DNA from 3 places in the Paenibacillus sp. WG02 genome. Region 3 is predicted to be linked to each of the others. Evidence: predicted binding sites of a transcription regulator. Region 3 holds the regulator's gene; each other region holds the start of a gene.
The links. The regulator LexA, encoded in region 3, represses DNA repair genes until DNA is damaged. The targets are predictions, from matches to a motif close to CGAACATATGTTCG.
Positions count from the first base shown of each region.

Region 1 (5,123 bases), 3.8 Mb from region 3:
GAGCATTCGGATTAAATACGGATACAGGTGATCATTATCTCAGCTGTAACCTGTTATTCATTTTCCGTTCATATTCGCTTCCTATACTTTAGTCATTACGAAGGAGGGAAGCACAATGTATCTAGCTATTCGAGAAATGAGGTTTGCTAAGGCACGGTATTCGTTAATCGCTACAATTATGGTGCTTGTTGCATTTCTTGTTCTGTTTGTCACCGGGCTTGCACAGGGGCTTGCGTATGACAACGCCGCTTCCGTTAAGAATATGGCTGCAACACATTTTGTCTTAGGACAGGACTCTAATCACCGTTTCACCCGATCCCAGGTCGATCAGAATCAGCTTGAAAAGGCTGGCTTACTAGTAGGAAAAGAGAATGCGGAGCCACTTGGTCTGAAAATGACAACGGTTGTTCCATCAGGAGAAACTGGGAAGATTGATGTTGCTTTGCTCGCCGTTAATCTCGAAAGCTGGCTGGCGCCAACAGTAACAGAAGGTTCACCCATCTCGGATCAGACCAAAGGACATGTTCTTGTTGACCAAAAGCTGTCTAATTCTGGAGTCAAAATTGGCTCAATCATTGTAGATCAAGCTTCGGGAACAAAATGGACAGTAAGCGGTTTTGTAAAAAACGAGTCATTCAGTCATGCTCCGGCTGTCTTTCTAAATAAGCAGGACTGGCTTAATCTTCAAGCGCAGACACTTACACGTCAAGGAACTGAATCAGCAGCAGACAGTAAAATTTACAATGCAGTCGCCATTAAAGCCTCGAAAGAAAAAGTTAAGGAGCTTCAGTCCGCGCTGCCCAATACGGAAGTGATAACGAAGTCTGAGGCAGTATCTGGGATTCCTGGTTACAAAGAAGAGCAAGGCTCGCTTATGATGATGATTGTATTTTTATTTGTAATCTCTGCCTTTGTCCTGGCTGTATTCTTTTATGTCATCACGATTCAGAAAACCAGTCAATTTGGTATATTGAAAGCCATCGGTACACGTACTGCCTATCTAGCTAGAAGTGTGACGCTGCAGGTATTGGTCTTATCGGTCGGCAGCTTGGTCCTTAGCGTCCTGTTGGTTCAATTGTTTGAGGCTGTATTGCCAAGTTCCATGCCATTTCAATTAGGCTTTTCCACCTTGGCACTTACTTGCCTGTCCTTTATAACAATGTCTTTGGCCGGTTCACTATTTTCGGTATGGAAAGTCGCCAAAATTGACGCTTTGGATGCGATTGGGAGGACAGCAGCATGAAAAACAGACTTGTATTACAGGAGATTACTCGGACTTTTGAGGATGGCGGTATGGAAAGAACGATTTTGGATAAGCTAAACCTCGAGGTGGCCGAAGGTGAACTAGTTGCGGTAATGGGCCCTTCAGGCTCAGGCAAAAGTACATTTTTGTCCATAGCAGGAGCACTTCTTGAACCAACGAGTGGGCAAGTTCTACTCGATGGAGAATCCATTATCGGTAAAGACAAGCAAGCACTTTCTGAACTACGACTTCAAAAAATCGGATTTATTTTTCAAAGCGCCAACTTGATACCGTACTTGAAAGTTGAAGAACAATTAGTTTTGGTAAGCAAGCTTGCCGGGATGGAAAAGGCGAAGGCAGCCAAACGAGCAAAAGAGTTACTCGATAAGATGGGATTGTCTCATCGACGAACCGCATATCCTGAGAAACTCTCAGGGGGGGAGCGTCAACGGGTAGCTATTGCTAGAGCCTTAATGAATGACCCAGCTGTCCTATTCGCAGATGAACCAACAGCAAGCTTAGATGCCTCACGAGGGCACGATATAGTGAGTATGATCGCGAAGCAAGTAAAGGATCAGCGAAAGAGCGCGGTTATGGTTACGCATGATGACCGAGTACTGCCTCTTTGTGATCGAGTGCTTTTTCTTGAGAATGGAAAACTAGTCGAAAAACAAAAAAAAAGTGCTCAAATCCCCGTTTCAATGTAGTTTGACGAGTAGTGGTAGCACAATAATAGCAGCGGCAGTCTAAGACTTATTTTTGAGTCCTAGTCCGCCGCTGTTTCTTTTGTGGGGTCCTCTTTACTACTCTTACTTCTAAAAGTATAATGAATCAAGAACATATGTTCTTGATTGGGGTGGAGTAATAATGAGTAGTAGTAATCGTGAGAATAAAAAGATAGCCAACATAATGGCTAATGCCTTACTTAACCAGCAATTTATTCGTGTAAAGATTTATAATGAGACTGGGGATGGGCAAATGACAGGTCTAATAACTAAAATTGATCAAGAGATAAGAAGAGTAAAGCTATCTCACGAAAATGGTACGGATTGGGTAGCATTTGACGATATCTTGAATGTAGAACTGGTTGAATAATACTTTTCCATAGGACAGTGCTAAAGGGAGGCATGCTGGGAGCTCTGCATGTCTTTTTCCTTTGGTTCGGTCTCAAGACGGAGTATGATTTCATACCCGGGTTTGAATAAATAACAGTGTCGTAATTATATAATGGAAACACGAGTATTATTCAGCCTGGAGACTGGGTTGTAGGGGAGGGAAAAGGATATGGTAAGTGCAAAAACAAATACGAACTTTTTGGATTCGTTTACCCATTCAACCGTAGTTTCGAAGGACGGAACAACAATTGGATACCAAAGTATAGGCATGGGTCCGAGTCTCATTGTCATCCACGGGGCGCTTAGTGCTTCGAATGATTTTACTAAGTTGGCCCAAGAATTGTCGGATTCTTTTACTGTCCATGTTATGGATCGACGTGGGCGCGGACTGAGCGGACCGCAAGGGAGTGATTACTCCATCAGTAAGGAATGTGAAGATGTTTTAAGCGTACAAGAAGCAACGGGAGCAACCTATGTATTCGGTCATAGCTACGGTGGCCTTGTAACCTTAGAAGCTGCGCGAACTAATACTTTTAAGAAAATGGCCGTCTATGAACCTGGCGTTTCAATTAAGTCGATACCAACAGATTGGGATTGGCTGACTGAATATGAAAATGATATGAATAAGAATGATTTTAGAGGGGCATTTGCCAGCTTTGTAAAGGGTGCAGCTCATTCGCCCTTAAAAAAGTTGCCGAAATGGTATGCAAAACTTATTTTACGTTCGGTGATACGCGGAGATCATTGGAGTCAAATAGAAAAACTATTGCCAGAAAATTTAATTGAGCACAGAGAAGTGAAACGTCTGGCATCCACTTTCAGTAATTACCAAATCATTGATGCGAATGTCCTATTAATTGCTGGGGGGAAGAGTCCTGATTCTGTGCATCAAATGATTCGAGTATTGGACGAAACCATTCCACAAACACAAACGTTGAACTTACCAAATCTAGATCATCTCTCTCCGGACAATAAATACGCACCAGTCGAAGTGGCACAGCACGTAAAGAGGTATTTTCTAAGTTGAGCTTTGGATTATGGAGGAGATTGCTATAGGCAGCTCCTTTTGGTTTATTGAAAAAAGAGGCAGATATTCTTAGTGGAAATAGGCAATAAAAGGAAAGAATGGGCTGCTTATTGAATTATTATAAATGCTAGAACATACTATTAACCGAAGTTTATAACTGGCACAAAAAATACTAGCAGGAAAATCGAAAGGGAGGAACCAACCTTGGCAAACGCCATCATAGAAGTTGACGGACTCGTCAAACGGTATGGGAAATTCACTGCGGTGAATGGAATTAATTTCAAAGTACGGGAGGGGGAAGTGTTTGGACTGCTCGGGCCAAATGGGGCGGGCAAAACGACAACGATGGAAATGATCGAAGGTCTGCGGAGACCGGATGAAGGGAGAGCACTTGTCGCAGGCTTCGATACGAAAAAGGAATTGAAGAAGGTCAAGGAAATCATCGGCGTCCAGCTCCAATCGACGTCACTATTTGACCTGCTCCATGTTCACGAGATCATCCGTATGTACGCAAGTTTTTATCCAAGCTCTGTGGAGATCGAGCCGCTGCTCGACGACATGATATTGCGGGAAAAAAAGAACGACCGCGTCAAAAACTTATCCGGCGGTCAGAAGCAGCGACTCGCCATTGCGTTGGCGCTCGTGAACGATCCAAAGGTGGTTTTTCTGGATGAGCCGACAACCGGACTCGATCCTCAAGCCCGGCGTACGTTGTGGGATATCGTGCTCCGCCTGAAGGAGCGCGGTAAGACTGTGGTGATCTCAACGCACTACATGGAAGAGGCTCATGTGCTTTGCGACCGCATCTGCCTCATGGATAAAGGACAAATCGTTGCGCTGGACACGCCGGAGCAGCTCGTCCGAAGCCTGCAGTCAGATAGTGCCATCGAGTTTCGCTTGCCGGAGCAGATTCGAGAAGATGAGACGCGCAAGCAGGAAGTGTTGACGCTTGTCCAGTCATTGCCTGATGTGAAGCAAGTTGACCAGCGCAAAGACACGTTTGTGCTGTACACGGATCATTTGCAGAATGCGCTGACCGCATTTGTGCAACAAGCTGCTGAGCAGAATATCCGAGTTTCCGATTTGCAAACGCGCACGGCAACGCTCGAGGACGTGTTCATCCACATGACGGGAAGGAGCTTGAGAGAAGAATGAAAGCGTATCGTCAATTGACCTTAGCCCAGTTGCGTCTATTTGGGCGAAATCGGCAAGTATTATTTTGGACGCTCGTTTTTCCGATCTTTTTCATGGCGATGCTTGGTTCATTCTTAGGAAAAGGGGACAGCACATCGCTCTCCGTCACTGTAATTGACCAAGACCAAACGACTGCGTCTAAGGCGCTTTTATCATCGATGAAACAGCTATCCATATTAAAATTAACTGAAGGCTCAGATCTCAACGCGGCGATGAAAGATCTTAAGCATGGCGATCGGCAGCTTGTCGTCTCTGTTCCAAAAGGGTATGAAGCTGCTGTGAGCGCTAAAACCCCCTCTGCGGAAGGCTCCAAGCTCACCGTCTATTACGATGAAACAAGCCAAACAACCAATCAGATCGGGCTCCCGATCATGTCTCAAATCGCCGATGGCATTAGCAAGCAGATCTTGGGTTACACCCCTGTCATCACGATTCAATCACAGGCGGTCCAATCTCTTAACCTGAAGTATATCGATTTCCTCGTCCCAGGCATCGTTGCTATGATGATTATGAATAACAATCTGAACGGCGTCGCCGGCCAAAT
Region 1 covers NZ_AP036016.1:1,158,185-1,163,307, forward strand. The annotation lists gene ACBP55_RS05585 (ABC transporter permease) at 116-1,243, shown strand; gene ACBP55_RS05590 (ABC transporter ATP-binding protein) at 1,240-1,950, shown strand; gene ACBP55_RS05595 (YolD-like family protein) at 2,111-2,338, shown strand; gene ACBP55_RS05600 (alpha/beta fold hydrolase) at 2,528-3,385, shown strand; gene ACBP55_RS05605 (ABC transporter ATP-binding protein) at 3,590-4,540, shown strand; partial or broken gene ACBP55_RS05610 (ABC transporter permease) at 4,537-5,123, shown strand, end outside.
Region 1: the regulator LexA is predicted to act here: its motif matches at 2,078-2,091, upstream of ACBP55_RS05595 (YolD-like family protein).

Region 2 (5,123 bases), 1.3 Mb from region 3:
TGCTTGGAGGGATAGTTAATTTGGACGGGCATAATGACATTATGATACTTGGCCAAAACATCAGCCAATGCTTTATCGTCGGCGGGATTTTTCGATGGTTCAGCTAACACGACGTCTATACCAATTGCCGCTGCGCCTGACTGTTCAAGCTTCTCTATCAACTGCGCATAGGTCGTTCGATCCCATGGAAACTTTCCGATAGCTTTAAGTGATTTCTCATCAATCTTAACAATCTTGATGCGATCATCCGGCTGACGCTCATCAACAGATTTAGCTTTCCGCAAAACATCTTGGAGGGGGCCTTCAATAAAATAAAACAAGCCGCTAGAGTTAACCGTGTAGAAATATGTCGAAAATAACATCAACACAAGTCCTACCGCTAAAGTTTGAATCCATTTCTTCTTACCCATAAGATCCTCCCCATGTTTACTAGCTTCATTGTAAGATGGCAAGTAAAAAATGGCAATAAATAGTTACAAGTTACTACAATTTGTATCAAAAAAAGAGCTCAGTTCCTTTACAGGAACTGAGCTCTTTCGACATTCTGCGAATCACATCACAAAATTATGTTTTATACGGATTAGTTAAAAGGTGTATCCGCTACTTTAATGGAATCTGTTGGGCAGCCATCTTGTGCATCCTGTAGATCATCAAACAAATCTTCAGGGATTTCAGTTACCCCTTTGTTGCCATCTCCATCAAAAATTACTTCAGCCAAACCTTCATCATCATAATCATAGATGTCTGGAGCTGTAGCTCCGCATGCGCCGCAAGCGATGCAAGTATCTTTATCAACAAATGTATACTTTGCCATGATTTCTAACTCCTCCTCAAATTATCCTCAATGTAAAATATAATATAAATACGGACAAAGTTCAAACCTTAAAATTAATTACGCTCAAAATATTGTTCAATAAAGTCAGCTATACCATAGATATTGTTCAAATCGAAGGAAGGAAAAGCTCTTGAACCAAATTTGAAATCGTCCATATCTGTTGCAATAGCAATCGGCTCTGGCTCAAGTGCTTGAATAATTTCACTTTGCTCTATTGTACGAAAAACAGCAATCTTTGGATGCTTTTCCTTCTTGAAGCCTTCGATAAAAACATAGTCTAGATGCGCATAAGCACTTAACTGTTCTTCCAGACTTGGATTCCGCTTCTTCTCGAACACATGAATCTGATCTGGAGAAAGGGTAATAACCGCTTCTGCACCCGACTCTACAAAAGTCGCGGAGTCCGTCCCTGCTGCTTCTTTATAATGTCCATGAGCATCATGTTTCATTACAGCTATCCGATGGCCGCGCTGCTTCATTTCTACGATTAGCTTAGCCACTAACGTCGTTTTTCCGCTGTTCGAATAGCCGGCAAAGCCCATACAATGTGCCATATTTTCGTCACTTCTCCTCTTCTTTATGAAGGGGATTGTTCCTCAAATGGTCCATTTGCAGGGAAGTCCCTCTCGTTTTATGATTTCTAATCATAGCTGAAGGATTATCGCCCATCATCCCCGCGGTTAGAATCGCATTTTCTCCGAATTTATCCCGAAGTCCGTCCATAATACGATTCAAATTTTCTCGTTTAGGCTGCTTTTCATAATCGAATAAATCTAACTGAACGAATGTTTCTTCCTTCACCGTCAGATTTTGCAGCGTAATTCCCAGCAGCCGAACAGGGTTGCCTTCCTCCCATTCATGATCAAATAACTGACTCGAAGTTCGATAAATATCATCCATATGCTCGGTGGGAGTTGGCAAAGTGATGGATCGCGTAATGGTCCTCATCTCTGGATCGCGAATCGTGATTTGGATCGTGGATGCCATCAGCTCCTGCTTGCGAAGTCTTCTAGCTACTTGATCCGCCAAATTTAAGAATACGCGATGAATTTCCTTGGTATCGGTAAAATCCTGCGGCAGCGTCGTCGTATGCCCGATTGACTTGCTCTGTTCTTGTTCAGGGTTTACCAGAGAATGGTCAATCCCGTTAGCCGAACGCTTCAGATGTGCACCTAAGATGCCAAAGTGTTTACTTAGCAGCAACTCGTCCCCTACAGCTAGCTGACCTAACGTGTGGATACCAAGTCTAGTCAGCTTATCCGCCGTCTTTTTGCCAATTCCATATAAATAGTTGCACGGTTTGTCCCAAAATACGGTTGGAACATCTCGTAGACGCAGCACAGATATCCCGTTCGGCTTTTTCATATCGGAGCCCATCTTGGCAAGCAGCTTGTTGGGGGCTACGCCGATCGAACAGGGCAGCTTAAGTTCCTTCATAATCTTCTGCTGAATGTTATTCGCGATCTCAAGTGGGGTTCCAAATTGCTTGGAACCTGTAATATCGACGAAACACTCATCGATTGACATGGATTCCACCATAGGTGAATAACTATAAGCTATCTGCATAAACCGTCTTGAGAAGCTGCGATATAGTTCGAAATCAGGTCTTATCAGTATCAAATCCGGACACAGCTTCAGCGCTTGCCTAACTTGCATGCCCGTCTTGATCCCTACAGCGCGCGCTGCATAAGATGAAGTAACAATAATCCCTTTACGAAGCTCAACACTGCCAGCAACAGCAATCGGCTTTCCTTTATATAAGTCAGGCTCAACAGCCTCATGAACAGAGCAATAAAATGCATTCATATCTATATGCAGAATGACTCTACCTTGCTTGGGATAATGATGCTGTGTTGTCACCATTTATGTTCCCTCCCATTGATAAACAACAACTTTAAGAGCCATTTTCAGCATACAAAAAATTATTCTTTCAAGCAAACGTATTTTTGCGTTATGATGTCTTTACCCATACTATTATGGTATAATCGTAAATTATACATTAGCGCTTTAAAGCAAGCACAAGCACCTGCACATCAAGCACCGAAGTCACTTTGCTAGCTTTTGAAGGAGGAACCTATGCCAACATCAGTCAAAATCTTCGACACCACACTACGAGACGGTACGCAAGGAGAAGGCATCAGCTTATCCGTCGAGGATAAAATTAAAATTGCCCGCAAGCTCGATGAGCTTGGGGTTCATTATATTGAAGGCGGATGGCCTGGCAGCAACAGCAAAGATATTGAATTCTTTGAACGCGCTCGCGATATGAAATTCACTAATGCGAAGATCACTGCATTCGGCAGCACACGTCGTAAAGATTCCATAGCTGCGGATGATATTAATCTGAACAGACTTGTGGAATCAGGAGCTCAGGTAGCAACCATCTTCGGTAAGTCCTGGGACTTCCATGTCACAACAGCGATTCAAACCACACTGGAAGAAAATCTCGCCATGATCTATGACTCCGTTCTTTATTTAAAAAGCTGCGGTCTTGAAGTCATCTACGATGCCGAGCATTTCTTCGACGGTTACAAGAATAATCCCGAGTACGCCTTGCAAACGATCAAAAAGGCACAGGATGCCGGAGCTGATTGGATTGTCCTTTGCGATACCAATGGCGGCTCATTACCTGGAGAAATTACAGCCATTGTCACTACAGTGAAACAAAATATCACCACCCCAGTTGGTATCCACGCTCATAATGATTGTGAATTGGGCGTAGCCAACAGTCTTGCTGCCGTACAAGCAGGAGCTGGACAAGTCCAAGGAACCATCAATGGCTATGGAGAACGCTGCGGTAATGCTAACCTTAGCTCCATTATCCCTAACCTTCAGTTGAAACTTGGTTATTCAGTTATTTCCGAAGAGCAGCTGAAATCATTAACGCCTGTTTCGAGATACATTAGCGAGATCGCCAACATGCATATGCCTATTAATCAGCCTTATGTCGGTAATGCGGCATTTGCTCACAAAGGCGGTATTCACGTCTCAGCAATTCTCAAGGATGCTAGTACGTATGAGCATACTAAGCCTGAGCTTGTCGGCAATAAACAGCGGGTTCTTGTTTCAGAGCTTGCAGGGCAAAGCAATGTCCTTGTGAAAGCGCAAGAATTGAATCTAGACTTCAATAAAGAACATCAGAAAACAAAAGAAGTTATTGAGAAAATTAAAGATCTCGAGCATCAAGGCTATCAATTCGAAGGCGCCGATGCCACGCTTGAGCTTTTGCTGCGTGAAGCATTCGAAGGTCTAGAAGAGATTTTCACATTAGAATCATTCAAAATGCTGGTTGAGAAGTCCGCGAATCAATCGGTAGTCTCCGAAGCCATCGTTAAAGTGAAGGTTCATGGGGAAACGATCTATACCGCGGCTGAAGGCAACGGTCCTGTAAATGCTCTCGACAATGCCTTGCGTAAAGCACTGATCCAATATTACCCTGATATTAAAAATGTCCATCTTTCCGACTATAAGGTACGTGTCCTTGATGTGAAAGGCGCTACTGCCGGTAAGGTTCGCGTTCTGATGGAATCAACAGACTTCAACACTACATGGAACACGCTTGGAGTGTCCAGTAATATTATTGAAGCCAGCTGGTACGCACTCGTAGATAGTTTACGCTATGCATTAATCGGAAGAAAACGCGTAGAGCCTACAAACAAAGATCAACAAGAACGACTAGGCTTAGTGAACCATTGATTTGTAACCTCTATCGGGCTACTCAACGTTGAGCGATCACGTTAGAGATAAGTTTTTCAAAAGGACATACAAGAAAAGCTGCAAAGAGTACGCCAACCAACGGCGCTCTTTTGCAGCTTTTTACTCTTTAATGAGACTCGCAATTTTCTTATCCAGATCTTTAGGCGAGAGTACATGAACGACTTCACGAATGACTCCATTTTTATCGATTAAGAAACTGGTTGGAATGGCAACTACCCGATAGGCATCCGCGTTCGTTCCTTGCTTATCTAATAACACCGGGAATGGGTATTTGTAGGTTTCCACAAACTTCGTAATGTTCTCCATTTTGTCACCAGGCGTCACATTAACGGCATATAGATCAAACTGCCCTTGATATTTGTTATACACATTCACCAAATCTGGCGCCTCTTCCTCACAAGGACCACACCATGAAGCCCAGAAATTAACGAACAAAGGCTTCTCGCGCGGTCCACCTATCGTGTAATCTTTCCCATCAAGCCCTTTTAACGTAAACGAAGGGGCCAAGAAATTCACTTTTGGCGCTTGTTCCGTAGGCATAATTGTCGCTTTATTCTGGCGCTGGGCGTTT
Region 2 covers NZ_AP036016.1:6,224,162-6,229,284, forward strand. The annotation lists gene ACBP55_RS28155 (CHASE2 domain-containing protein) at 1-410, opposite strand, end outside; gene ACBP55_RS28160 (ferredoxin) at 581-814, opposite strand; gene mobB (molybdopterin-guanine dinucleotide biosynthesis protein B) at 889-1,389, opposite strand; gene ACBP55_RS28170 (DNA polymerase IV) at 1,397-2,698, opposite strand; gene cimA (citramalate synthase) at 2,912-4,531, shown strand; gene ACBP55_RS28180 (TlpA family protein disulfide reductase) at 4,652-5,123, opposite strand, start outside.
Region 2: the regulator LexA is predicted to act here: its motif matches at 2,771-2,784, upstream of ACBP55_RS28170 (DNA polymerase IV).

Region 3 (5,123 bases):
GCTCTTGATTATTACCCAGAGTGGTATACGAGTATGTTGGAACGTTTTGTAGAAAACGGTGGAGCATTGCTGAATATCAAAGTGCCGGATCCTGATCTCTACGCGGGTATTGATGCAAGCATGATTTCTAGAGCATCTAAAGCCATGGCTACGGCTAGATCTAAGTATCAGCACTATGTAAGAACAAGTAAGTTCAGTTGGTGCTTAATCAAAGCGCCTACGGTGGCATGGGCATCCAAAGTGTATGCCGATTTACCAGAAGAACAGCGAATCGATGCGATGTGGGAGGCAATTTTCCGGATAAACCGCGTTTATGAAGATGATCCTGTTGCGGCTTGGCGAGTACATATGGATCAACTGAAGCGCGTTCGCAGCGTGTTAAATGAGAAGCACTATGAGGCGCTTCAATATCGAGCGGCAGGAACAGATTTGCGAGTTGAACTGCCGGAGGGCCACATTTGGCTTGGTGGTGATTCGGAGAACGCAAGTGGAATACGATTCGTAGCGAATATGCCGACTGAGGAAGTATTTACGATGCCTAAGCGAACGGGTGTTCATGGGACGGTATCGAGCACCAAGCCATTAAATGTGAATGGGGCGCTCGTGGATCGGTTTTCGTTCAAGTTCGTGGACGGGAAAGTTGTAGATTATCATGCTGAAGTCGGCTATGAGCACCTAGCGAGGTTGCTGGATATGGATGAGGGGGCGCGATATTTGGGTGAAGTTGCTCTCGTGCCTTTTGATTCGCCGATCTCGAATCTTGACCGCATTTTTTACAATACGGGCATCGATGAGAATGCATCCTGCCATCTGGCCTTAGGCAGCTGCTACCCTATTAATTTGCAGGATGGCGTATCTATTTCAAGTGAAGAGTTGAAAGCTCGTGGTGGGAACACCAGTTTGATTCATGTGGATTTTATGATTGGGACGGCTGATCTTGAGATTGATGGTGTCCTTAGTGATGGTACCGTTGAACCTATTTTCCGTAGTGGAAATTGGGCGCTTGCTTTTTAGTTGAAATTTATCTGATTTCTTTAGCTGATATTTTAGCTTAATTCAAAGGTGAAAGTACTCCTGGGGTTATCAATGGGATAGAGTGCAGGGAGTATAGAGTAGAGAGTATAGAGTATAGAGTATAGAGTATAGAGTATAGAGTAGATGGAAGACGGAAATTGGAATTTGGAGTTTGGAGTTTGGAGATAGAAGATAGAAGCTAGAGGAAAGAAGCTAGAAAATAGAAGTCTCTAGAGACCGCTAATTTGTCCAAAAGTGTTGTGATTTTTAGAATAGAAGTCTTTAAAGACTTCTATTCATAAAAATTGAAGCAAATAGGGGCCAAATATTACCGAATAGAAGCCTCAAGAGGCTTCTAATTCCGTAAAATACGATTTTAATGACGTAATAGCAGTCTCTGAAGACTCTTATCTGAATCCTGAATCCACTGTTCAGCCTTCATGGCTATGGAGGGATTAAAACCGTATCATTAACTTTGAAAATCCATTTTTGGATCGGTTGGCCTACTATCTTTTAAGTTTCTCTATATAATCCAAAGCTCCAAGCATTATAACTGTTTACATCGAAAAGAACCGAGGGACGATTGTCCTCTCGGTTCTTTCTCATTGGTATTGTAGGTAGAATAAGGGCTGTAGGGCTATTACATATCCCGGAACAAACCAATGACACGGCCAAGAATCGTAACATGTTTCAAAAGGATAGGCTTCAATGCCGAGTTCTCTGGTTGAAGACGAATATGATCCTTTTCCTTGTAAAAGCGTTTCACCGTTGCTTCATCGTCTTCAGTCATTGCTACAACAATGTCCCCGTTATTCGCAGTTTGCTGCTGCTTAACGATGACATAATCGCCATTATGAATGCCGGCTTCGATCATACTGTCACCCATGACGCTAAGCATGAACACATTATTATCTCCTACCATGCTTACGGGAAGAGGGAAATAGTCTTCAATGTTCTCAGTTGCTGTAATAGGCACACCTGCTGTAACTTTACCAACGAGAGGTACACGTGCTACAGAAACTGCAAAATGCGTCTCAGCACCGTCAAGTCCTAGAATTTCAATAGCACGAGGCTTAGTAGGATCTCGACGAATCATACCTTTCTTCTCAAGACGCTCTAAATGCCCGTGCACTGTAGAACTAGAAGCTAGTCCAACTGCTTCACCGATTTCTCTAACGGAAGGTGGATACCCCTTATCTTTCACTTCATTCTTAATGAATTCCAATATAGCTTGTTGACGCTGCGAAATCTTACTCAATAGTTATCACTCCAATACTGGGAATCATTACCCAAAGTATAACATAGAACCCGAGTTCGTACAAACATAAGTTCGAGAAAAGTGTTGACTCAAACATGTGTTCGTGTTAATCTAATACCAGAACAAATGTTTGGGAGATGATTACTCATGTATATGGCTTATTCAAACACTAACTCAACACACACACCTCATAGATCTGCTAGCACATCCAAAGGGATGACATTTAATTCTAGTTATACCAAAGCGATTGTTCGCTTCGTCCTATTAGCAGTTATTCTTGGTACTGTGTTTTCATTCGGTGCTATGGTTCAAGCCTATGCAGGGGATGGGGCAGCAATTGCAAGGACCCCAGTTTCCGTTACTTCAATTAACTCTTCTCCGAAAGCTGTCGTGCAAGATCAAGTCGTCATTCAACGCGGAGACACTCTTTGGGATGTTGCTTCCACTCACAAAAAAGGTAATGAGAACATTCGTTCTTATGTTGATAAATTGAAGACAATCAATCATTTAACCACGAGCTCCCTTAAAGAAGGACAGGTTTTATTGCTTCCTTAATTTCATTATGCTTTCCTGATAGAATCTAAATATGATGAGGCTCGGACATGTTCCTATGCCTCTTTTTGTTGTCTCTTGACATTCCTTAATAGGGATGGCAAAGTAGTACTCATATTGAATTTTTGACTGGGAGGATCACAATGAGTGACAACATGGAACAAACTATCGAACGTATTAATGAGCTTGCTCGTAAAGCGAAAACAGTTGGCTTAACAGACGCGGAAATCGATGAGCGCAACGAACTCAGAAAGAAATATATTGAAGCATTCCGTGGCAATCTTAAAGTTCAACTTGATTCCATCAAGTTTACGGACGAAGAGTAATCGCTGCTCATATAGATACAACATTCAAAAGGGGAAATGAATGATGACGTTGAAAGCCGTACTTTTTGATTTAGATGATACGCTTCTGTGGGATGATCGCAGCGTGCAGGAAGCTTTTAAAGCGGCATGTGCGGAAGCTGTAAAGCATGTAGCCGTGAATCCCGAAGAATTGGAAGCTTCTGTTCGCAAAGAAGCGCGTTCTTTATATGAATCTTTTGAAACCTTTGAATTCACGAAAATGATTGGTATTAATCCATTCGAAGGCTTATGGGCGAACTTCACGCAAGGTGAAAATGAGAACTTCCGTAAGCTTGAGAAATTAGCACCAGGATATCGTACGGAGTCTTGGACAAGAGGGCTTGCAGCGTTAGGGATAGAGGATCGTGAGCTCGGGTATAAACTTGGTGAACTTTTTCCAGCAGAACGCCGACGCCGTCCTTACGTATATGAGGAAACGTTCCGAGTATTGGATGCTTTAAAAGGCAGCTATCAATTACTGTTGTTAACGAATGGTTCGCCAGATCTACAAAAGGAAAAATTAGCAGGTGTCCCAAATATCGCACCATACTTTGATCATATCGTGATCTCTGGTGAATTTGGAGTAGGTAAGCCAGCGAAGTCCATTTTTAACCATGCACTTGGACTACTTGGAATAGACGCAGAGGAAGGCATCATGATCGGAGATAAATTGACAACCGATATCCTAGGTTCTGGCAGCGTAGGTATGCGCAATATTTGGATTAATCATCATGGACTCCAAAGTGGAGATGAGATTGTTCCTGCGTATGAGGTTTCCCGTCTTCAAGAAATTTTGCCGATTATTACGAACGGATAACATGAAATAATCAAAAACCCAACGGATGCATAGGACGGTAAGTCCAGCGCAGTTGGGTTTTTTTGTTCATATAATAGATTAAGCTTTAATAAATTCTGGATCATCAATGTTATAAGCAACCCAGCCATCTTTTTCGATGAAGAGACGAACGGCAACGATTTCACGATTATCCATTAGTGTGAAGAAATGGTTCGTGTTTTCAGGAACAGAGATAACATCGCCTGGTTCAAGTTCAACGTCAAAATAGCCAACTTCGCTTTCGGATTTGATAATGAAAATCCCTCGTCCAGAAACGATTGCGCGGATTTCATCTTCCGTATGGGTGTGTACTTGTTCGAATTTCTTCAGCAGTTCTTCAATGTTAGGCGTTGAATCGGAAAGCGCGATAACATCCCAAATTTCATAACCGCGTCTAGCAGCCAAATCACGAATTTCTTCTTCATAAGTGCTAATAATTTGTGCTTTCTCGTCATCACTTAGAATGAATTTCTCACGCAGTGTTTCTGGAAGTTTGTGCGCATCCCAGTGTTCATAAACAACATTTTGACTATCCAAAAAGGCTTTGACTTGCTCTTCGCCTTCAATACGTTCATTCGTATTGCGAATTCTAATTTGTGCCACGCTGCATCCCTCTTTCTGAGTAAATATAATATAGGGATCTTTGACTTACGATCAAAGCCTCTCCTTTAAATTATAGTGGAAATGTAGCTAGCTGTCGATGGTTGAACATAAGAATTTCCGATAAAACCTATAGGTAAATATGATAATTCAAATTCTTTTCATAGAAGCCGGATTCTGTTACACTAAAACATAACATAATTTGTCGTTTTTTTTTATTGTCTATAGCTTTAGGATAAGTTGAAAGGGAGTCATGCAATGATCAAAACACCGATACAAGAGCAGCTTAAAAAGAAGATCATGATCCTAGATGGTGCCATGGGTACAATGATTCAGCAAGAGAACTTAACCGCTGAAGATTTCGGCAGCGATGATCTGGACGGATGTAATGAAATTCTTTGTGTTACACGACCGGATGTAATTCGCAAAATTCATGAAGCTTACTTCGCCGCGGGCGCTGATATGATAGAAACAAATACATTCGGGACCACGAGTGTGGTATTAGCGGAGTATGATTTGC
Region 3 covers NZ_AP036016.1:4,965,582-4,970,704, reverse strand. The annotation lists gene ACBP55_RS22635 (aminopeptidase) at 1-1,014, shown strand, start outside; gene lexA (transcriptional repressor LexA) at 1,655-2,272, opposite strand; gene ACBP55_RS22625 (LysM peptidoglycan-binding domain-containing protein) at 2,420-2,827, shown strand; gene ACBP55_RS22620 (DUF896 domain-containing protein) at 2,968-3,150, shown strand; gene ACBP55_RS22615 (HAD family hydrolase) at 3,194-3,985, shown strand; gene ACBP55_RS22610 (1,2-dihydroxy-3-keto-5-methylthiopentene dioxygenase) at 4,064-4,606, opposite strand; gene metH (methionine synthase) at 4,862-5,123, shown strand, end outside.